3 regions of the Exiguobacterium sp. s78 genome follow, and region 3 is predicted to be linked to each of the others. Evidence: predicted binding sites of a transcription regulator. Region 3 holds the regulator's gene; each other region holds the start of a gene.
What was found. Region 3 encodes Rex, which represses fermentation and respiration genes when NADH is low (regulators of the CRP and FNR family bind a similar motif). Its sites were predicted from a motif close to TTGTGAAATATTTCACAA; they were not measured.
Positions count from the first base shown of each region.

Region 1 (8,014 bases), on a different contig from region 3:
TGCGATCTGTCCGGCTTGTTCCGACCGACCGGTGTCGAGTAGATATTGCATGAACGTCATCATGTAACCAATCGTCGGCGACGCCCCTTCATGATGAAAGACGGTATCGTGTGCCGACGTGTAGACTTGCACGTCACCCGTAGCCTTGATCTCGCCACCTTTTCGTGGATTTTGATTCCAGCGTGGAGTCGCGATGCCGGTACTCGGTTGTGTCATCTCGTCCGCAATCGGGAATTGCAACCATTTCCCATCGACTTCTTTTTGGATAGCTGTGTACTCCTTAGGCATTTTGACTGGATGATAAAAACCTTCCATATAGACAGTCCGGTAAGGGAGGAAAAAGCAGGCGACGACGATCAGTGTTCCGACGATCGAGACGACCCGGTACAACTTCAGTGGAATCGTCCGGGACGCACGGATAAAGACGGCATTCAATCCGACGGCGAGCAACAAGCTGTAACTGACCATCAAGAGACCAACTAGCTTATTCGGATCGCGGAACATCGCGCCGATCAACGGTGTCTTCGTCACGAACAGGACGAAAGCATCGGCAACTTGTTCATGGGTACCGGTCGCAAAGACGATCAGCGGAATCGCAAGCAGACTAAAGAATAGATGGATCGGTTGCCGATACGCGACGACGGCTCCTAGCAAGATGAGTAAAAGTGTAATCGCGCCAGCAATCCAAAACGTCAGCGGTAACGTCGTCAAATCAAACATCGGCCACCAGTAGCTCGTTAAAAATAAAACGTTCGCCCAGCTCGAGTGTCGGCTGAACAACATCAATGTATCAGAGACATTGATATTGTGTTGTGAAGCTTGTGAGCCAGTCAGAATCGAGCCGACGTACATCAAGAACCAATATCCATTGAATAGTAGAAAAACGAGACCAAACGCACAAGTCGCCCGAACATAAAACCACAGTAACGGTGACCAAATCCGTTCTTTGCGACGGGTCCAACTCGTCTTTAGGAAAATGAGTCCGACCATGATTCCCATGTAGATCAGCGAGAAGAAGAAATAATGGATCCCCGCCGCCATGAAGGCGAAGACGATCGATAGTCCGGTAATATCAATCCATGTCCGTCGGCTCAACCGATCAGACAAACGAAAACCAGGATCGAGTTGTTCCCGAAACTTCGGGTCGAAGATGTTGAAGAACAACATCAAAGCGTAAGGGAAGACGGAATAACCACATAGTAAATAGATATGTTGAATCCGCGTAATCACCCATGGGTTCAAGGCATAAAACAACGCGGCAATCGCAAAGGCAATCAGTGAGAGATAAGAAAAGTGCTTCGAGACATAAACCGAATGGAGCCGTTTCGTAAAAGCGAACATCGATAAAGCAGAGATCGTCAACAGTCCGATGATGAATGACTTGATCAAGACGGGACCGGATGAGCCAAACAATAGACTGAGTACATAAAACGGTAGGATGTAGAGCAATCGTGCGACATTCAGAAGCGTCGTCGTGCTCCAGCGATTGTTCCAGGCACCGTAGATTTCTTCTAAATAGCGATGTGAGGACAGTCCGAAGGATAGATCGCTGAACGTCACCATACCGGAACGAAACAACGGGAAGCTATAAATTAGGATGAATACAAACATACCAGATAGGACAAGGATGTCCTTACGGTACGTATGCATGAAGTTCTTGAGGTGTTGACGGAACGAGTGCATCGGACAACTCCTTTCTACGAAAATCCGTGCTGAACTTCTTCTCTACAGGAGGGCGATATTCCTAGAAATGGATGTACTTATTTTAGCAATGAATACGAGAAGGAACGTCCATCCTAAGACGGAGCGTTACGGACGAATGCTTTCGGGTAAAGACCTACAACGAAACGAGTAGGAGGAAAGCGCATGAAATGGAAGGGAAGAGAACGGAGTTCGAACGTTGAGGATCGACGAGGAATGGGAGGGAAAGGAATCGCCGGTATCGGTGGTGGTGTTGGGATCATCCTGCTGATCGTCATCACCTTGATGGGCGGTAATCCAGCTGAATTACTCGGAGACTTAACCGGTGGGGATCAGCAAAATACGACGTACGAAGAAACAGCACAGGAAAAAGAAGCAGCGGATTTCGTCTCTGTCGTCTTAGCGGATACGGAACGGGTCTGGACGAAGGAATTTAAAGAAGATGGCAAAACATATAAAAAACCAAAGCTCGTCTTATATACGGATCAAGTCAGTTCGGCTTGCGGACAAGCAGGGAAGTCCGTCGGTCCCTTTTATTGTCCCGGTGATCAGAAATTATACATTGATTTAAGCTTTTATGATGAACTGCAGACGAAGTACGGGGCCCCGGGCGATTTTGCGATGGCTTATGTCATTGCGCACGAAGTCGGACACCATGTCCAGACGTTACTTGGAAAGTCGGACGAGATCATGCCACTTCGAGAGCAAATGAGTGAGGAGAAGTTCAACAAGTACCTCGTTCGATTCGAGCTACAGGCCGATTATTATGCCGGCGTCTGGGCGCATCATGCGCAAGGCGAAAACTTGCTCGAAGAAGGCGATCTTGAAGAAGCGTTGACGGCAGCGAATGCTGTCGGGGATGATACGTTACAAGAGAAGGGACAAGGATATGTTGTACCGGAAAGTTTCACCCACGGCACATCGGCGCAACGAGAACGTTGGTTCCAAAAAGGCTTTGATAACGGCACGATCGAAGGTGGAGACACATTCAAAGCGAAGAACCTATAAGAATACCAAAAAACCTGTGTTCTGCTTGCGCGGAACACAGGTTTTCGTTATTTAAAAGCTTCTTATGAACGGAACATCGTCGGATCATCTGGAACGTTCTCCAGGTAAGCGATCCGTCCGTTTTCATCGAGACGTGCGATATCTTTTCCGTCTTGTGTGAAGACACTACCGTCTGCCCGTTTTCCGCAAACTGCCCAGCGTGTTTCATACGTTCCTGGTGTTGTTTCTTCCCAGCCCGCATACATATGCTTAATATCCTGATTCGCCGTGAACACATGACGGACGAACTGTTTCCAGGCGTCGATGCGGTGCTTTGGTTGTCCGTTCAGAACGAACGTGATGTCTGTCGTGAATAAGGAAACGAGGTCCTCAAAAGCTTGTGCGTCCGTGCGTGACGCGTCGAATAAGTCAAAATAACGATTCAATACCATAGTAAAAACCTCTTTCTGTTCATTAAAGTGTCATCATCCGGTTTGTGATTAACGCATGCAATCGTTCTAAATGTTCCGGTGGACAGGAGGCATCGATTGCTTGACGGATCGAGCCAATCGATTCGCGCTTTAACGTCGATTGCCACGCCTCTTCCGCCTCTGTCATTAGATTCGAGAGTAGACCGATTTCCTGTTCCTGAATTCCCATCAAATCCTCGAAGACACCGCTTGACGCATACAACGTCTGCTTGCCCTCGATCGCTTGATAAACGTCAAAGATTTGAATTTCGTCTGCCGGACGCCGTAAGCGAAAGCCGCCTTTGACACCCGGTACGGAATGCAACAGATCCGCCTGAACGAGTTTTCGTAAGAGTTTTTGAAAATAGGTTGGCGAGGCACCGAGTTGCTGGCTGATGAATTCACCGGACAACACAGCGCGATCCGGAAGAAAGGTCAAGAGCAACATCGCGTAGACGGATTGCTCGACCCCGGTTTTCATTTGCATGAGAAGTCTCCTTTCGTTAAACGTGGATAATATATATCCATAATAGTTTTATTCGAAAGAATTGTCGAGTTTTATGCTCTCACAAAACCGTCACACCTTTTCGACAGCATCTGCATGGCATCCCCGTTCCGGATTCGGTATACTAAATGTACGATATGTGAAAATATTCACTAAAAGTCGTTCACACTTTGTGAAAGGACGTTTGTATATGAATCCATTAAAAGGAATCGTCGAGATTCCACGCAGTATTCTCATTCAATTTATCATTGCAGCTTTCCTGATGGGGGTTGCGGTCGTCGGTCAATCGTATGGTATCGTGTTGACGGTCGATCGGATTTTCTTGAAAGAACAACCGTTTGAAGCCGTCATTCCGTTACTGCTCGTTGTCCTCGGGATGCTGTTGCTCCGGGTAGCAGTGACGTATTGGAACGGTCGTCTCGGTACGACGTTATCGGCACACATGAAGCAGGCCCTTCGGGAAGCACTCGTCGCGAAATACACAGGTCGTTCGGTCGAGATGATGCTACAAGGGCAAGCGGGACAGAAGGTCAGTGTCTTGCTCGACGCTGTAGACGAGATGGACAGCTACTACAGTCAGTACTTGCCGAAAGTAGTCCAGACGACGATCGTTCCCTTGATGGTCTTGATTGCAGCATTCAGCTATGACTGGATCACCGGTCTCGTCATGATGATTACGGCACCGTTCATTCCGTTGTTCTACATCATCATCGGCATCATGACGCAAAAGCGGGCCGATGCTCAACTCGAGAAGATGACGGCATTCTCGGGAACGTTCCTTGATACGTTGCAAGGACTGACGACCTTGAAGTTATTTGGTCGTGCGAAACGACAACGTGACGTCATCGAAAAAAGCAGTCTTGATTTCCGTGATGCGACGTTAACGGTCTTGAAGCTCGCCTTCTTATCGTCGCTGATGCTTGAGTTCATCTCGATGCTCAGCATGGGAATGATTGCACTTGAAGTCAGTCTGCGCTTGATTTTGTTCCAAAGCATCACCTTCATTCCGGCATTCCTGATGCTCGTATTGGCACCAGAATACTATCTTGCCTTAAAAGAGATGGGAGCTGCCTTCCATACGGGACGAGGTAGTGTCGCGGCAGCGAAACAGATCGCAGCCGAACTAACAGCAGACGATCGTCCTGTCGCCTTCGGTCAATCAGAACTTTCGATGAACCGTCCACCACGAATCGTCTTGGATGAAGTTGATTTTACGTATCAAGAAGGACGTTTTGCCTTACAAGACGTGACACTTGCGATTGAACCGTATCAAAAGGTGGCATTGATCGGTCGCAGTGGTGCCGGTAAGTCGACTGTCTTACAGTTGATTGCCGGACTCGCGGATCCAAAAGAAGGACGGATTCTGCTTGACGGGATCGAGCGCAGTCAGGTGGAGGAAGCGAGCTGGTTCCGTCAGTTGAGCTACATCTCGCAGCATCCGTATCTGTATGCCGGAACGCTGGCAGAAAACATCGCAATCGGTGAACTCCGTCAAGCGACGCCGGAAGAGATTTTTGAGGCGGCGCAGGCGGCAGGACTCGAGGAGTTGATTGCGACGTTACCTGAAGGGATTGACACAGTAATTGGAGAAGGCGGACGTGGTCTATCAGGTGGCGAGAAACAGCGCGTTGCGTTGGCACGAGCGTTCTTGAAACGACCGAACGTCATCGTCTTTGATGAACCGACGACAGGACTCGACGTCAAAACGGAGCGACTGCTTCAACAAGCGATCGAACAGCTTGGACAAGCAGCGACAGTCATCACTGTCGCACACCGCCTGCATACGATCGAGCGCTCAGATCAAATCGTCGTCCTCGATGGCGGACGAATCGTCGATTGTGGCACTCACGATGAACTGCTTGGACGTGATTCGGAATATGCTCGGATGCGTAGCGTCCAGAGAGGGGAGGAAACACGATGAAGGAACTACTAGGAGTCTTTCGATTGATGGTGCATCAAAAACGCGATATCGCCTGGTCGATCTTCTTCGGTGTCCTCGCCGGAGTGACAGCGGTCGGTTTATTCGCAGCAAGTGGTTACCTGATTTCAAAGGCAGCCTTATTGCCACCGATCCAGACGCTTGCCGTCTTGATTGCGCTACAAAAAGTGTCGAGTCTGACGCGCGCCGTCAGTCGATATGCGGAACGTTATTATTCGCACCGGGCGACGTTTACGATCCTCAGTGATATCCGGACGTCGTTCTACCGGAGACTCGAGCCGCTCGCGCCAGGAATTTTCGGCAAATACCGGAGTGGGGATTTACTTGCCCGGATTGTCGGGGACGTCGAGAGTCTGCAAAATACGTTTTTACGTGTCCTTTATCCACCGATCGTGTTGCTGCTTGTCTTCTTCTGTACGATCTTTTTCGTCAGTTTCTTCTCGTGGACGATTGCCGGACTGTTATTGCTTGGTCTGATTCTGACCGGTTTCTTGATTCCGGGTTGGTTCGCGTACCGCGAACAACGTTTCGCACGTTCAGTTCGTGTCCGCCGTGGTGATCTGTCGACAGAAGTGACAGAGTTGTTCCAAGGCTATCGGGATTTAAAGATTTATCAGCAACTTGATCAAAAAGAACAGGACTTGAATGCCGTCGCAAAACGGTATGTCGAAGAAGAAAAACGTAATGGTTTACATGCTGTTTCGAACTTGGCCTTGAATACGATGGTGACGCTGATCATCTCTTGGCTCGTTCTTGGTGTCGGTGCCTATCTTGTCGCGAGCGGACAGCTCGAAGGGGTCTTCCTCGCTTTACTCGTCATGACATCGCTGACCGTTTTTGAAAACGCCGCACCGATGGCGATTTTACCGGGCTTTTTCGAAGATAGCCGGCATGCTGCGAAACGACTTGATGAAGTCGTGACCGAGCAAGAAGAGCCAACTTATGACACGTTTGTTCTCGATCAGGCACCATCCTTTGAAACGAACGCGTTGACGTTCACTTTCCCTGATGCACCGCGTCCGGTCTTACGTGACATCACCGTCTCAATTCCTGCCGGCAAGAAGACGGCAATCGTCGGGGCGAGTGGTTCCGGGAAATCCACGTTACTTCAATTGATGTTACGGATGTATCCGACAGACGGATTAACGATTGCTGGTCAAGAGAGTCAGACGGTTGATCCGGAAGGACTGTGGCAACACGCAAATGTCGTCCTGCAACAGAATCATTACTTTTATGGAACGCTTCGCGATAATCTATTGCTTGCGAACGAAGCAGCAACGGACGAGGCGATGCGTCAAGCACTCGATGATGTTGGGTTAACGACGTTCGAATTAAACGATCGTGTATTTGAAAAAGGAGAGAACTTGTCTGGAGGAGAAAAACAACGCTTAGCGATTGCTCGTGTGCTCTTACGGGAAGCGTCGCTCTACTTGCTTGACGAACCGACGTCTTCCGTTGATGCTTTGACAGAACAGATGATTCTCGATCGATTGTTCACGCGAGCGGAGAACGCGACACTTGTCCTCGTCAGCCACCGATTAGCGGGTCTTGAAGCGATGGATCAAATCATCGTCATGGATCAAGGTCACGTCATCGAAGTCGGAACATATACCGAATTGATGGCGCGACAAGGACCGTTCTATGAATTAAAACAAGTCGAACAGTCCGTGTTTGCTCCGATTGGATAAAGATATAGGATTGGCGATGACCCAATTTGGTACATCGCCTTTTTTAGTTTATAAGGGAGAACCGAAAAAGACATGACAGTCTACCTTTGAAATGGTAAAGTCTAGAAAAAGTGTGGAGGGATTTCATGCATATCGAACAATCATCCATCGTCGTCGATCAGACAACCGTTTCATATGATCATTTTCAAATGGGATCCAAACAGGTTTGCTTCTTGATTTCGGGAGCATCGTACCTTTACGACCATCCTTACTTCTACTACAGCCGGATGGCACTACTAGCTCGAGACATCGATGTCATCTGTATTCATTATGTGACAGAAGAGCTCTTTTCGATGACAGACGCAGAATCGAATGTCTGCATGACGCAACGGGTCGACGCCGTCGTCTCAGAAGTGCTTGCGACACATACATATGAAAACGTTCAGTTCATCGCAAAGTCGTTAGGAACAATTCCGCTAGCGGCATTGCTCGCTAAGCCGAATCTACAGACAGCACGTTTCGTCTTCTTAACACCCGTTCTTGAAGCCGAAGTAGTCGAACAAATCGCCACCTCGTCGCAAGCTGGACTCCTTGTCATCGGAACAGCCGATAAGTTTTATGATGAAGCGGCACTTGAAACGTGTCGCACCTCACAACTGACGATTGATGTTATTGAAGGAGCAAATCATTCTCTGGATCAAGGATTTGAGGTTGATCCATCGCTTGCAGTCCTTGGGCATGTCGT
Region 1 is NZ_JACSNB010000002.1:38,954-46,967, forward strand. Features, by position in the region: gene KNQ18_RS11665 (polysaccharide biosynthesis protein) at 1-1,683, opposite strand, end outside; gene ypfJ (KPN_02809 family neutral zinc metallopeptidase) at 1,867-2,709, shown strand; gene KNQ18_RS11675 (nuclear transport factor 2 family protein) at 2,772-3,140, opposite strand; gene KNQ18_RS11680 (Rrf2 family transcriptional regulator) at 3,163-3,645, opposite strand; gene cydD (thiol reductant ABC exporter subunit CydD) at 3,854-5,584, shown strand; gene cydC (thiol reductant ABC exporter subunit CydC) at 5,581-7,290, shown strand; gene KNQ18_RS11695 (cyclase) at 7,416-8,014, shown strand, end outside.
Region 1: a site for Rex is predicted at 3,801-3,818, ahead of cydD (thiol reductant ABC exporter subunit CydD). Genes of this name have one in related genera too.

Region 2 (8,014 bases), on a different contig from region 3:
GCGATCAAAATCGGGATGGTCTCGAATGCGCAGACGATTCGTGTCATTGCTAGACATCTCGGCAAACAGACAGTTCCTATCATATTAGATCCCGTCATGGTCGCTAAAGGTGGTCATGCCCTATTGCGGACGGAAGCTGAACAAGCATTGATTTCAGAACTTCTGCCGCTTGCGACACTCGTTACACCGAATTTACCGGAAGCGGAGCGGTTAACAGGACGATCAGTGACCAATCTAGAGGAAATGCAACTGGCGATGCATCAATTGGCTACACAGACAGGGGCAGTATTACTAAAAGGTGGACATCTCTCAGGAGCTGCGACGGATTTGTTGTTTGATGGGGAAGTGGAACATCGTTTCACATCGGAACGGTTAGACAATCAACATACTCATGGAACTGGTTGTACCTTATCTGCAGCGATTGCAGCACGGATGGCGCTTGGAGAAGATTTACAAGATAGTGTACGACAGGCGAAAAACTATGTCACGGAGGCAATTCGTCATGGATTTGCTCTCGGACAAGGTATTGGACCGACACATCATTTTCACTCACTTTGGAGGGATACACATGTTTACGACCATTCTTGAACACAAACCACTCATTCACCATCTGACGAACACGGTTACGATCAACGACTGCGCAAACGTCACACTCGCTGTTGGAGCATCACCTGTCATGGCGGAAGATATTCGCGAAGTAGAAGAGATGGTTAGACTCGCACAAGCCCTCGTCTTAAACATTGGTACGATCGATGCAGACATGCAAGCAGCTCAACGACTTGCAGCCCGTGAAGCGGAACGTTTGAATGTCCCGATCGTTCTTGATCCAGTTGGAGCAGGGGCAACGACATTACGTACTGCCTTTTCTAAAGAACTCATTGATCTCGGGTGTACGGTCATTAAAGGAAATGCTTCTGAAATCAAGACGTTACTTGGGGAAGATGGGCGAACTAAGGGAGTCGATGCTGCGGGAGATGCAATGATGGATCGAGAAAGTATTCGTGCATTCGCTCGCAAACACAAATCTGTCCTCGTCGTGACAGGTCCGAACGACTATATCACGGATGGAACGCGCGAAATGGAATTACATGTAGGAACACCTCGTCTAGGAGATATCACGGGTACTGGCTGTATGACGGCCTCCTTGATTGCGAGCTTCCTCGGTGCAGGATATACAGCGTTTGAGGCGGCTGTTCACGGAACATTCGTCATGGGAAAAGCAGGAGAACAAGCAGCCTCCGCGCAAGGTCTTGGTGATTTTAAACGAGAGTTGTTCAATGCCATCAGCCTCATGACGGTACAAGATCTTGTGGAGGTGACAGAACGTGTCAATTGATTACTCCATCTATGCAGTGACGGATCGTCGGTACCATCCTGGAGTCGCGATCGAGACGGTCGTTGAGGAAGCCATTTTAGGTGGTGCAACGATCGTGCAACTACGGGAAAAAACAGCACAAGGAAAGGAATTCTTTGATCAGGCAGTTCGGTTGAAAGCACTCACGGATCGGGAAGACATTCCTTTGATCATCAATGATCGGATTGATATCGCGTTACTCGTCGGAGCTGGTTTGCATATCGGACAAGAAGACATTCCTTTAACCGCAGCACGTCGCCTTTTACCAGATGCCGTGATTGGTGTGTCGGTAGCAACCGTTGCACAAGCGATTGAAGCAGAACGAGACGGAGCATCTTATTTAGGCGTGGGGTCTCTATTTGCGACGTCATCCAAAGCGGACGCTGATTCCATGTCGCATACGATGCTTCAGGCGATTCGGGAAGCTGTACGATTACCCCTAATCGGTATTGGTGGAATCACAGCAACGAATGTCTCCTCTCTGCCCATCCCGTTGGAAGGGTATGCCGTCATCTCAGAAATTTTCGCTAAAGAAGATCGGCAACTCGCTGCGCAGCAAATGACAGATGCTGTGCGTGAATGGCATCAATCACTTCAGAACAGGGTATAATCCGTTCAGAGGTGATTGTATTGAAATGGCAGACGATCCGTTTTCGCGGCTATTGGATTCGATATCGGTTAGAACCACAAATCATTCGAGTCGATAATCAGGGGATCTACCATCTAGGAAAAGTCTTATTTCCACATCCTAATCGTATATCTTATGAGATGGCCCTTTTATTGAAAGAAAAGTATGAAAGACGCTACAAACGTCCGTTGTATATTAAAACGAGCTCGATTGCGACGGAAATTTGGGGACATACTCATTTAGATATTTATTACCGGGCACTTCTTCGTCTACCGATTCCGACTCGGCTTCGTCAACGTTATACGAACCGATTAGAAAGCACGAAAATCATTGATATCGGCGTACGCGCTGTCGATCAAAATCGAATTGTCTGGGATATCGGAGATTACGTAGGAGGATGGTTCGTGTTTTGGCTCATTCGCAGACGAATGCGCTGAACTTGCAATGTCTCGTTTCTCATGGTGCAATATAAGTAGAAACGAGGTGACGGACATGGACATTCCCCGTTGTGAAACGATTGCGATTGATGAACAACGTGCGTCTGAAATCGGACATATCGTTGATACGATTCCGACGCTTGAAATCGGAAAGCTATTTAAGATTCTTTCGGATGCGACACGACTGCGAATCGTTTATGCGCTGACGATCGAAGAAGAACTATGCGTTTGTGATGTCTCGGCCTCTGTCGACTGTTCGATCGCGACAGCGTCGCATCATCTTCGATCTTTGTTGAAACAAGGACTCGTCAAGTTTCGAAAAGACGGTAAAGTCGTCTATTATTCCTTGGATGACCATCATGTGTCATCGCTTGTACATATGGCGATGGAACATGTACAAGAGGGAAAAGCAATGCCTGAATGAGTCTTTAGAATAAACGAAAAGCGCAGCTTTAGCTGCGCTTTTCGTTTATTCTAAAGACGATTGTTCTGATCCTTTTGGAGCGAAGTGGTGGAAGAAAAAGACCGTGGCACTAATCAATAAAAAGGACAGGATGGAGAGAGCGAGACACATCCATTTATATGTAGCGATTAAAGTATCTGATTGTTGTAATTTGGCTTGAAGCGTTTTATACAAATCATCTTTCACACGGGATAAGTCTTCGAGAATCGTTTGAGTCGTCTGAGTCGATTGTCTAGCAAGACGTTTTGCGGCTGTTGGACTTTGACGTTCATAGACGACGAACACGCGTTCAATCTCGGACTCCCAGACATTGTTGCGGCGAAGGAGATCCTTAATCGTCCCTGGAGTAGTCGACGATTGGTTCAGACTATTTCGCAAATCATGGATTTTAGACGTTGAAAAGTAATATTGTTCGATATAACGATTATCTTCATACAATAAGAGACCACGAACCGCATTGGCACGATCTCGATTGTGTTCGACCAACTGATCTACCTGATTGATTAACGGTATATCATGATCCTTCATTTGCTCGGTCATCGTTGCAATCGTCCGATAACCGGATAAAGCATAGATGATCGGGATAGAGGCGAATAAGCTGATCAAGAAAATCAGCAGAATACGCTGACGCCAAAGAGAGTGCATGCAATCATTCCTTTAAATAAAAGACATGTCATAAGCTTAACTACTATCGTAAAAAAAGTGAAGCCTGTCTATTTTTTGAATAGGGATAATGACTGAAAAACTGAATAATACTAATAAAAAAGCAGGAAAGATGATGCAATACGAGAAGCTGTTCTAAGAAGATGAAAAAAGCACAGCTAAGCTGCGCTTGGTGTTAAAACGAATACGAATGTTCCTTGTAATTGCCAAAAACAGTATGGATTTCCGAAAATGTAACGAATGCATTCGGCTCGACAGAAGAGACGATTTCTTGCAAACGGACGATTTCGTTATTTTGAACGACGACATAGACCATTTTTTTCGTTCGGTTGGAGTATCCTCCACGTGCATCGAGAATCGTGACACCACGACCGAGTTCTTTTGTAATGACTTCATTGATTTCATCTGCTTTCTCACAAATGATGATACATTGCTTAGAAGCAGAATAGAAACTGTAAACCGTCTGAAGGGCTTTGGCGCGAACAAAGCTCATGATGAGAGCATACATAACGTGTTTAAGATCGAATACCCACCATACAAGGATGTAAATGACAAGATCTTGCATCAGAAATATACGAGGAAGTGGCCAGTTATGAAAACGAGCAAAGAAAAACTTTCCAAGAATATCAAGCCCTCCAGTTGAAGCACCACCGAAGAAAATCAATGCCATTGCAAGACCAGAGACTAGACCAGCAAAGATGGAAGCGACGAGCGGATCGTTTAGAGATTCCGGAACGATTTGAGTCGGGATCCAGTCAATTAAAAAGGAAGAAGCAATGACAATAATTCCAGATAAGAACATGAATCGTTTGCGTAGGAAACGGAAACCTAAAAGGAAGAGGGGAATGTTTAAGAGCAATTGCGTTAATCCGATTGGCGTGTGGAAGAGCTCTTGAATAATGAGCGTGATTCCCATGATACCGCCTGATCCGATATCATTTGGGGATAGTAGTAGGCTGATGTAAAGGGAATACAGCAACGTACCAATGATTAAGAAACTGATTTTTTCAACTCTCTTTTTCTGTGGGTGTGTTGTAGTCATGGCAATATGATGAGTGACCTCATGCTCCTCCTTCTGTGAGTATCTGCCTGCAAGAGTACGCTCATATGCATAAAATTTCAACCCTTCTTATGAAAAAAGATGAAAAAGGGTACGTTTTTTTAGGAAGGTGATGAAAATGAAGAAAATACTATGGATTCTTGGTTGTATCTGTTTAGGAGTACTGGTCGGAATTCGTCTTTTTGAACAACCCAATGAAAAAAATCAATCATCCATTTGGCATGATGGTGATCTTGTAGCGAGACAAGTGGGTGCCTCGATGATGAATACGGTAGCGGTTCGTCAATTAGCCGAACAACTTCCGTTCTCATCAGAATTAAAACAGGTAGATGTCGAAGGAGAATCGTTACGTCTTGCCTATGAAGTGACAGGAAAAGAGCGACAAGCTTGGATTGGTACCGACACCGGAACACTACAAGTGAATCAGGATTTTTTAAAGGCTCGGTTATCTAAAGTTCTGATGCATCATACGCTTGTTTTATTTTCAACGATTCCTGATTTAACCGACCTTGAAATTCACTACACGGATCCGTATTCAGGTGCAGATTTTACGATGGACCGGAAAACATTCGACGCCTACACTCCGACCGATATCGAACGAGCTACTTCATCTTCTAGACGCTTTAATCGTGTTGTCATTGATGGTTATGTACTCGATGCATCAAGACGAAATACTTTCTTTGAACGCTTCGCATCACGACTGCAAATCCAAACTAATTAGTTGTATAAAGCAAGAAAAGGCATTTTTCACAATCTCGACACAATGATATCGTTTACATCTCGTTCTTTTATAAAAACGATAAAACAGGTCTATTCAATACTTGAACATCTTTTAAGATGGAAGTATGATAATAAATGAACAAACATTGTGAAGTGTTGAACAAAAGAAAGAGAGGTTTCTACGATGAACGAGGTAGAAGCATTAGAAGGATTACGGAATAAAGCAATCAAGTCGACGCGCATGCTACAAATGCGTCCTCTCGAGTACTTAGTTCGTGCCATGCTAGCAGGGATTTTCATTGGATTTGCAATCATTTTTACTTTAAAAGCAATTAACGGTCTATATATGGCGGAGTCACCTGTTGCGACACTTGTCGGTGGACTGACCTTCGGAGTGGCACTCGTCCTGATCGTTTACGGTGGGGCAGAGCTGTTCACAGGAAATACGATGTATTTCACGACGGCGACGATGCGCGGCTATACGACGAAGATGGATACGATGAAGGTCTGGTTGATCTGTCTGATTGGAAATGGACTTGGAGGATTAGCGTTTGCGCTACTCTTTTCTCAAACAGGAATCATCCAAGAGCTTGGTATGAACAACTGGTTATTTTCTGTCTCAGAAACGAAGATCCACCATACGACGTGGGAAATCTTCACACGAGCTATCTTCTGTAACTGGATGGTCTGTTTAGCGATTTTCATTCCAAAGAACATGAAGAATGAGTTGGCGCAGATCATGATGATGATGGTACTGGTCGCAGTCTTCTTTGCTTCTGGATTTGATCACGTCATCGCCAATATGGCATTGTTCTCCATTGCGTTAGTCGTGCCACACCCGGATACGATCACATTTGCAGGAGCGATGCATAACCTGTTACCCGCTCTAGCTGGAAACATCATTGGTGGAGCTGTCTTCATGGGAATGATCTATACGTGGTTGAATAAAGAAAAACTAGAGGTAGATGAATCACGTCAATCCACGACACCTGTTCATATCGCTTCGAAGCAAAACGCATAAAAAAGGGCAGCTGTTGCGACAGCTGCCTATTTTTATTCCATATGTTGAAAGCGATCGACGTCTGCAGCCAGTTCTTCATAAATCGTTTCGACGATCTGTGCGTCATCGAAGAGCCCGAGGACATTATCGTCCGGTAAGGCGTCAACTGGAGACGTGAAGTACAGAACAGCCGTCAATAACAATTGTTCTTGCTCCGCATGCATCTCGAATTTTTTCTGATAGAGAGCACGAAGCATTTCAAGCAGTTGTTTTAATTGAAAATAAAGGACGAGTTCTGCCTCGCGTTCAATATCGGAACTTTCTGTAGACGCAATATCTTGCGTCAAGTGTGCAAGTCCGATTTCTGCTCGAACTAACAATTCTTGCTGTGCTTTTTCATCACCAACGAGGTCGAGTGCCTGTCGGTGAAAATACGTATAAGCCGATTTAAAATCGCCGGGTGTGAATTCCATGGTAATGCCTCCTTCTCTTCTCTTTCTAGTTTCGTCTTATTTCTTGCAAAATTGCAACTATTTCGTGAAAATAAAGATACAAGAAAGGGGATTACATAATGCCGACACAAGCAGAATTACAACAATACGCGTCTTTAGCCGTGCGTACGGGAATTAATCTACAACCAGGACAACAACTCGAGGTGCGCGCAGGAATCGAAAATTTGCCGCTCGTTCGTGAAATCACACGTGTTGCCTACGAAGTAGGAGCTACGCAAGTGTATGTACAATGGTCAGATGATGAGATGACGAAAATCCGTTATTTCGATGCACCGGAAGAGTCGTTTGATACGTTCCCGGATTGGTTAAAAGCACGTTACGACCAACTGGCAGAAGAAAAGACAGCGTTCTTATCAGTCGTCAGTGAAGATCCAGATTTATTGAATGGCGTTGACTCGAGCCGAATTGCACGTGCGAATAAAGCAGCCGGTGTCGCTCTTGCTAATTGGCGGAAGTTCGTCATGAGTGACAATGTCAGCTGGTGTGTCGTAGCAGCACCTTCTGAAAGCTGGGCGAAGAAAGTATTCCCTGATTCAGAGAATGCCGTTGAAGAGCTCTGGTCAGCTATTTTGAAAGCAACACGAGCCGATCAAGCAGATCCGGTCGCTGCATGGGCGGATCACGATCAAAATCTGCGTTCAAAAGCAAAATTCCTGACAGAGAAGAAATACAAAACATTGCACTACACAGCTCCAGGAACAGAATTATCAATCGAATTACCAGAACGTCACGTTTGGTTAGGTGGCGGTGGCCCGAATGCAGATGGTGTTGATTTCATCGCGAATCTGCCGACAGAAGAAGTGTTCACATTGCCGAAAAAGACAGGAGTCAACGGACACGTCTCAAGCACAAAACCACTTAGCTATAGTGGGAACTTGATTGATGAGTTCACACTCTGGTTCGAGAACGGAAAAATCGTTAAAGCGGAAGCAAAACAGGGTCAAGAAGCATTAGATGACTTGATTTCACTTGATGAAGGTGCACGTTATCTCGGAGAAGTTGCGCTCGTACCACACCGCTCGCCGATTTCTGACTCGGGTATCCTATTCTATAATACATTGTTCGATGAAAATGCTTCATGCCACTTAGCGATTGGTCGTGCATACTCGACGTGTCTCGAAAATGGTCCAAGCCTTTCAGCAGAAGAACTAGAAGCACAAGGCGCGAACGACTCGAT
Region 2 is NZ_JACSNB010000004.1:103,770-111,783, forward strand. Features, by position in the region: gene thiD (bifunctional hydroxymethylpyrimidine kinase/phosphomethylpyrimidine kinase) at 1-588, shown strand, start outside; gene thiM (hydroxyethylthiazole kinase) at 569-1,336, shown strand; gene thiE (thiamine phosphate synthase) at 1,326-1,964, shown strand; gene KNQ18_RS14965 (hypothetical protein) at 2,135-2,419, shown strand; gene KNQ18_RS14970 (ArsR/SmtB family transcription factor) at 2,475-2,843, shown strand; gene KNQ18_RS14975 (CHASE3 domain-containing protein) at 2,889-3,527, opposite strand; gene KNQ18_RS14980 (YitT family protein) at 3,721-4,587, opposite strand; gene KNQ18_RS14985 (hypothetical protein) at 4,724-5,326, shown strand; gene KNQ18_RS14990 (formate/nitrite transporter family protein) at 5,510-6,346, shown strand; gene KNQ18_RS14995 (YkvA family protein) at 6,379-6,798, opposite strand; gene KNQ18_RS15000 (aminopeptidase) at 6,897-8,014, shown strand, end outside.
Region 2: a site for Rex is predicted at 5,472-5,489, ahead of KNQ18_RS14990 (formate/nitrite transporter family protein). Genes of this name have one in related genera too.

Region 3 (8,014 bases):
TGATCGGTGCTGGAGACTATTCACTCGCTGCACTCATCGGGTGAAGAAAAAGGTGGGTCATTCATGAAGTTCGAGGCATCAACGCTTAGCGCAAAAGACAATTATAAATTACTGATCGGAAGCATCATTCCGCGTCCGATTGCTTTCGTGACAACGCAAGGAGAAGACGGGACGGTCAACGCCGCACCGTTTTCCTTCTTTACGGTCGCTTCAAGCAGTCCACCACAACTGGTGATTGCCGTACAACGGACGGATCAGGGTCAGAAGGATACGGCACGTAACATCTTGGCGAAACAAAGTTATGTCATCCATATCGTCAGCGAAGAGATCGTCGACGCAGTCAATGAGACAGCAGCGCCACTTGCTTACGGTGAAAGTGAGCTTGAGCGGACGGATTTGACGCTCGTCGATAGTGACGCGATCGAAGTACCCGGAATCGCCGAAGCGAAAATCCGCTTCGAGATGCGCTTGACGCAATACGTCGAGCTAGAAGGTGCCGATCTTCTGATTGGGGAAGTACTGCGTTATCACGTCGCGGATGAACTCGTCGATTCGTTCCGGATTGACGCAGCAGGCTTGAAGGCTGTCGCTCGTTTAGCAGGGAATGATTATGCGACGATCGGGAAGACGTTTACGATTGCCCGACCGACAAAATGATAGAAGCGTGAATGCTTGATTCATCGTACGATTCGTTTTGATTCAAACGAAAAGGAGTGGAGAGACCGGTCTAGCTACCGGAATCTCCACTCCTTTTTCTCATGTCGTTCATCTGATTCATCGATCGGACTTCAAGGTTGCGGATCGATTTCGTTTGAAGAGGCTTCAAGACCATGACGTTTACTGTACTGATAGCCATCGAGCAAATAAAAGACGATTGCGAGTGCCCAAATGCCGACACAGCTTATCAAGAAAGCGGTGAGCGGTGAGACACTACCGTAATACGATAGGATCAACGGGTCATTGAGTTCGACGAATAGCTGTGTCGTCAGGAGCGTACAGCATAATCCCGAGAGTAAACTGACGAAAAGACCGCTCCATGTCTGGATGACGAGACCGATCATACAAGAAATCAGGAGGAACAAAGGAAGCGCGGCATTAAAAGCATCCGGCCGGATGAAGGTGGACACGTAGTCTGCATACATCGGTACGAAATAAAGGATGCCGGATAGCAGTCCTTGAATCAAGTTAATGAAAAAGCTTTTCGTCCGCATCAGTGTTGGTTCTCCCATCGTTCCATCAATTCGAGTAGATCGACATCAATTTGGTCACGTTCTGCTGAAAGAGCTGTCGCTTTCGGAATATCGTTGAAGACTTCCGGTTCACAGAGCAATTGTTCAATTTCTGCCGAACGCTGTTCGAGCCGCTCGATGTCTTGTTCGAGTTGCTCGATCTGCTGACGGCGCTTGCGTTCTTCTTTCTGTGCTTCCTTGTCGATCGTCTTCGACGCCGTGACCTTTGCGGCTTTTGCTTCCTCGGCTTCAAGACGCGCAATCTCTTCTTGCTCCGCCTTCTTCTCCGTGTAGTACGAATAATCACCGAGGTATTCCGTCACGCCGGCTTCACTCATCTCGATGACGCGGGTCGCGATCCGGTCAATGAAGTAACGGTCGTGGGAGACGAATAGCAGCGTACCTTCGTAGTCGACGAGCGCGTTTTCAAGGACCATCTTCGAATCCAGATCCAAGTGGTTCGTCGGCTCATCGAGGACGAGGACGTTCGTCTTCCGGAGTTTCAGTTTCGCGAGCGCGAGACGTCCGCGTTCGCCACCGGATAACTCATGAACAATCTTGAAGACATCGTCACCGCTAAATAGGAATTGCCCGAGTACGGACCGGACTTCTTGTTCACGCATCAGTGGCCATTCGTTCCAAATCTCATCGATGACACGGTTCCGATCATTGAGTTCCGCCTGCTCTTGATCGTAATATCCGATCGAGACGCCGGTTCCGAAACGGAAATCACCGAAGAGGGGGCGTAAGCGGCCGACGAGGACTTTCAGGAGCGTCGACTTTCCGATTCCATTCGGTCCGACGAGTGCCAGCGATTCACCGCGTTGCAAGCGGAACGTGATGTCTTTTGAGACAGCTTCTTCGTAACCGATCGCCAGTTGATTGACTTGAAGAACGTCGTTCCCGCTCTGTTTTTCAATCGGGAAGGACAGGACCGTGCTACGCTCATCCCCATCTGGTCGGTCGAGCCGGTCGACCTTCTCGAGCCGCTTCCGGACACTTTGGGCACGTTTTGTCGTCGTCGCCCGGGCGATGTTCCGTTGAATGAAGTCCTGCATCTTCGCGATCTCTTCTTGCTGCTGTTCAAACTGCTTCATTTCCTGATCGTATAAGGCCGCTTTTTGCTCCAAGTACTTCGTATAGTTCCCCGTGAACTTACGACAGACATTGCGCGACAGTTCGTAGACGACATTGACGACTTGGTCGAGGAAGTACCGGTCGTGCGAGACGATCAGGACGGCACCACGATAACCACCGAGGTAGCTTTCAAGCCAAGCAAGCGTATCGATATCGAGGTGGTTGGTCGGCTCATCGAGAATGAGGAGCTCTGGTGCTTGCAGGAGCATCTTTGCTAAGGCAAGCCGTGTCCGTTGACCACCGGATAATGTCTGAATCCGGCGCGAGTAATCATCCGGATAAAAGCGCATGCCGTGCAAAACGGAGCGGATATTCGCTTCGAACTGATAACCACCGGCTTCTGAGAAGTCGTGTTGCGCTTGATCGTACGTCTTCAAGAGACGATCGTAAGCGACCGGGTCGTTCAAGATATGCTCCATGCCCATTTCGATTTCCATCCGGCGCAGTGTTCGTTCTTGTTCCTGGAGATGTTCGAAGACGGTCAGCATCTCGTTCCAGATCGTCTCATTCGATTCGAGACCACTGTCTTGCGCGAGATAACCGATTTTGACATCCTTGCCTTTCATGATGTCGCCCGAGTCATGACTGAGTTCACCAGCGATGATTTTGAGCAAGGTCGATTTACCGGCACCGTTTCGTCCGACGAGCGCAATCCGATCTCGCTCTTGTACTTCCAGTTTGATATTTTCTAAAATCGGCTCGACGCCGAATGATTTCGAGAGTTGATTGACTTGTAAGAGTATCATTTCCATCCATCCTTCCACCCTTTAGTCTATCACGAACAAAAGCGCAAGGTCCTGCGGAATATATTATTTGTGACTCTATGTGAAGTGGTTTACAATCAAGGAGAGTAGAAAGCTTTTTGCAAAGATTTGGGTGCCACGATGGATGTGGCCGAAGGGGGAACTGCAGGATGAATGGACCAGACACAAAAATTCCACAAGCGACAGCAAAACGGTTGCCGCTATATTATCGCTTCATCCAAAGTTTATACAATTCAGGCAAGCTCCGCGTCTCTTCTGCTGAGTTAAGCGAGGCGGTGAAGGTTGATTCAGCAACGATTCGTCGCGATTTTTCCTACTTTGGGGCATTAGGGAAGAAGGGGTATGGGTATAACGTTCAACATCTCTTAACGTTTTTCCGCAAAACCTTGAATCAAGATGAGGTGACGAATGTTGCCTTAATCGGGGTCGGTCATCTCGGAACAGCGTTTGCAAATTATAACTTTTTAAAGAATAATAGTACTCGGATAGTCGTTGCGTTTGATGCGGACGAAGAGAAGGTCGGAACAACGACGCATGACGTTCCAATCTATCATGTTTCGGACATGAAAGAACAAATCGAAGCGAATCAGGTCGATGTTGCCATCTTGACGGTTCCATCGCAGTTCGCACAGTCAGTAGCGGATGAGTTAGTCGAGTATGGTGTGACAGGCATCCTGAACTTTACGCCAGCGCGGTTGAACGTGCCAGCGAGCGTCCGGGTCCATCACATCGATTTATCGATCGAGTTGCAGTCGTTAGTTTATTTCATGAAGCATTATTCGCAATCAGCTGAAGGAGTGAAATCATAATGGAAAACCTTATCCCGCTCACACTAGGTATCGGACCAGCGAGCATCGGATTAATCGCGGTCGTCGCGTTGATCATCTTCGGACCGAAGAAGTTACCAGAATTCGGACGCGCTGCGGGTCAGACATTGAAAGAGTTCAAGAATGCCACGAACGGCATCATGGACGACGATAAAAAGGACGAACCGAAAGAGAAGTGATTGAATCATGACGGTTGATCAAGAGCAAAGCATGACGTCGCACCTTGACGAACTGCGCAAGCGGATCGTCTGGTCGCTTATCATCGTCGTCGTCCTGTTCGCTGTCGCATTTCCGCTCGTCCGACCGCTCGTTCGCTTCTTGCAAGCGGACTTAAAAGAGCTCGGCATCGGTTTGAATGCCTTCAACGTCGCCGATCCTTTAATGTTGTATTTGAATCTTGCGTTCATCATTGCGCTGATTTTAGCGTCACCGTTCTGGATGTATCAACTCTGGGCATTCGTCCGACCAGGACTTTATGACAAGGAGCAAAAAGCGACATTGACGTATATTCCGGTCATCTTCTTTCTATTTTTGGCTGGCGTAGCCTTCTCGTATTTCTGGTTGCTTCCCTTCTTGCTTGAAGTCTCAACAGATCTCGGGAAAGAGCTCGGAATCGAACAAGTCATTGGAGTCGAGAACTACTTCAGTTTCTTAATCCGATTGACGATGCCGTTCGGTCTTCTGTTCCAATTGCCGGTCGTGACGATGTTCCTGACGCGTCTTGGTCTCGTGACGCCATATTTCATGCGAAAGAATCGGAAATATGCGTACTTTGTGCTGTTCGTCGTTGCGGCATTGATCGCACCGCCGGATGTGACGTCACACTTGATGATCTCGGTGCCATTGTTCGTTCTCTATGAGATCAGCATCTTGATTTCTGCGCGGACGTACAAAAAGGTCTTGATCCTCGAGCAACAGGCAGAGCTTGAACGACAGGCGGACTTGATGCGTGAATTGAATAAATGAATCGTGAATTCCTTCCGACGATTTTGGAAGGGATTCTTTTTTATGAAAGCGTTCTTTTTATATTGATAAAGCAGTTAGTGATGCGTATACTAAAGATAATTCATGGGGGCTTAGCTCAGCTGGGAGAGCGTTTGGCTGGCAGCCAAAAGGTCGTCGGTTCGATCCCGATAGTCTCCACCAATACCAAATATCTAACTCCTCGAAGCGTCGAGGAGTTTTTATTTTACTCCCAGTTAAATTCCTTACAAATATAAAATGTCATGTAAAACAAATAAATTAAAAAAATAGACAAATATAAATTGTTTATTTCCATTAAATTCATTAAACTAAATATACAGAATTTTCGTTTAACTGTTTTATCAGTAGTACTACTATGGTTTTACAGAAAAGGGGAAAACGAACGCATGAAGAAGAAGATTGCACTTATGGCAGCCGTCTTAATGACGTCTTCCAATCTAGTCAGTGCGCAAGGTGCACTGTCGTCGCAAGACAAAGCAACGGGTCAAAAACCGCAAGCGCTCTCGCTGAAGAAATCGGGGCAAGAGAAGAACTACAAACAATCGGATAAAGTCCGTGTCGTCATCGAGATGGAAGAGAAGCCGGCGATTCAAATCGCCCAGGCTCAAAACAAGCGGTATAGCACATTGAGCAATGCCGAAAAAGAGTCGATCAAAGATCGCCTCGTCAGCGTCCAAAAATCGGTCAAGTCAGCCATCGCTAAAAAATCAATTCCCGTTACATATAAGGAGAGCTTCACGACCGTCATCAACGGATTCAGTGGTGAAGTTAAGTTCGGCGATATCGAAGACATTAAAAAACTCAACGGAGTCAAGAGCGTACATATCGCCCATGAATACGCGCGTCCGGAAGTTGCTAAAGGTGCAAAGCCAGACATGCTGTACAGCAAGGACATGGTCAATGCGAAGGAAACATGGCAGGACTATGGTTTTAAAGGGGAAGGAACAATCGTTGCCGTCATCGATACGGGAATCGATCCATCGCATAAGGACATGGTCTTGAGCCCTGAGACGAAGATCGATTTGACTTCTTCGAAAGTCGATAGTGCGAAAGAAACAAAAGGTTTAAAAGGAAAATACTTCACGGAAAAAGTACCGTACGGCTATAACTATGCCGATCACGATAGCGAAATCCGTGATTTAGGTGCGGGCGCATCGATGCACGGGATGCACGTCGCGGGTACGGTCGGAGCAAACGGCGATGAAGCAAACGGCGGCATCAAAGGGGTCGCTCCGGAAACACAACTCCTCGCGATGAAAGTCTTCGGAAACGATCCAGGAATGCCATCGACATTCAGCGATATCTACATTAAAGCGATCGATGATGCGATTGCACTCGGAGCCGATGTCATCAACATGAGTCTCGGATCGACGGCATCGTTCGTCAATGCAGATGATCCAGAACAACGCGCAATCGTCAACGCGATGAACAACGGTATCTTGTGTGCGATTTCTGCTGGTAACTCGGCATTCGCAGGTCATGGTGCAGGTAACCCGTACACAGCGAACCCGGATATCGGTGTCGTCGGTGCCCCAGGTTTAACGAGCCAAGCACTCCAAGTCGCATCACTCGAAAATACGAAATTGACACTCGAAGGCATGGCGCTGACGATTGACGGTCAGGATGCTGGTTATTTGGCATACCAAAAACAAGATTCACCGAATCCGATTGCTGTCTTCGATAAAGAGAAGAAGGATGTCGTCTATGTCGGTGACGGTCAAGCTTCGAACTACGAAGGCAAAGACGTCAAAGGGAAAGTCGTCTTCGTCGTGCGTAACGGTGGTTTCAACTACGGTATGATCCAAGCAGAAGCTGAGAAGCAAGGGGCAGCAGGTGTCATCGTCCGCGGTCGAGTCGATCATGGGGATTACGTCAGCATGGCGCTCAACAATCCGACGATTCCACTCGTCACGCTTAGCATCGCAGACGGAAACGATCTTGAAGCAAAAGCAAAAGAGGGCAAGGCAATCGCTGTCACGTTCGACGGAAAAGCAGTCTCAGCCGATAACCCGGTCGCAGGACAAATGTCTGACTTCACGTCTTGGGGTGTCACACCAAGCCTTGACTTCAAGCCAGAAATCACGGCACCAGGTGGAAAAATCTACTCAACGCTCAACGATAATGAGTATGGTGTCATGAGTGGAACATCGATGGCGGCACCACACGTTGCTGGTGGAACGGCACTCGTCATGCAACGGATCGCGAAGGACTTTAAAGTCGATGGTGCGACACGCGTTAAGCTCGCGAAGAACATCTTGATGAACACGTCGCGTCCGCAACTCGATCAAGGAAAATACAATGCGCAGCTAAAAACAGGCAACTTCTACTCCCCACGTCGTGAGGGAGCTGGATTGATGGATCTTCGTGCTGCCATGAAGACACCAGTCGTCGTCACAGAGACGAAGTCGGGTGAAGGTAAGGCATCCTTGAAGGAAGTCGGCGAGAAGTTCACGTTCACGCTTGATTTGAAAAACTACAGCAGTGAAAAAGTGACATATAAGTTAGCCGGAACGGTTCAATCGGATCTCGGTGCAGAAGGATCGAACTTCCTCGAAGCAAACGGCATCTTTAAAAAGGGAACGATCGGTACAGTGGATGCAAACAAAGGCACATATCCGATCTCATTCGCAGTTGGCTCGAAGAAAGCAAGTTCGGTCTCGATTAATCCGAAGAGCTCAACGAAAGTCAGTGTATCGGTCGATCTGAAGGATACAACGGACTGGGCAAACGAACTTCCGCTCGAACAAGTCTTTGAGAACGGCTACTTCGTCGAAGGATTCGTCCGTCTGATCGATACGAAGAGTAAGAATCCAGAATTGACGGTTCCTTACGTTGGCTTTAAAGGAAAATGGGATCAAGCTCCGATTCTAGACGCACCATTGTACGATGAAGACAACACGTTCTATGGTTTGACAGGTCTAGCGACAGAAGTGAAGGATAACTTCGAATTCCTTGGCGCAAACGCTGCTGGAGATGTCGTCGCGAACAAAGTTTCGTTCTCACCAAACAACGATGGTAGCGCAGATGAAGCCTTCCCGATCATCTCGTTCCTCCGTAATGCGAAAAAAGTCGA
Region 3 is NZ_JACSNB010000001.1:6,472-14,485, forward strand. Features, by position in the region: gene KNQ18_RS00065 (DoxX family protein) at 1-44, shown strand, start outside; gene KNQ18_RS00070 (flavin reductase family protein) at 64-657, shown strand; gene KNQ18_RS00075 (hypothetical protein) at 789-1,211, opposite strand; gene KNQ18_RS00080 (ATP-binding cassette domain-containing protein) at 1,211-3,112, opposite strand; gene KNQ18_RS00085 (redox-sensing transcriptional repressor Rex) at 3,280-3,939, shown strand; gene KNQ18_RS00090 (twin-arginine translocase TatA/TatE family subunit) at 3,939-4,136, shown strand; gene tatC (twin-arginine translocase subunit TatC) at 4,144-4,923, shown strand; tRNA gene KNQ18_RS00100 (tRNA-Ala) at 5,028-5,103, shown strand; gene KNQ18_RS00105 (S8 family serine peptidase) at 5,328-8,014, shown strand, end outside.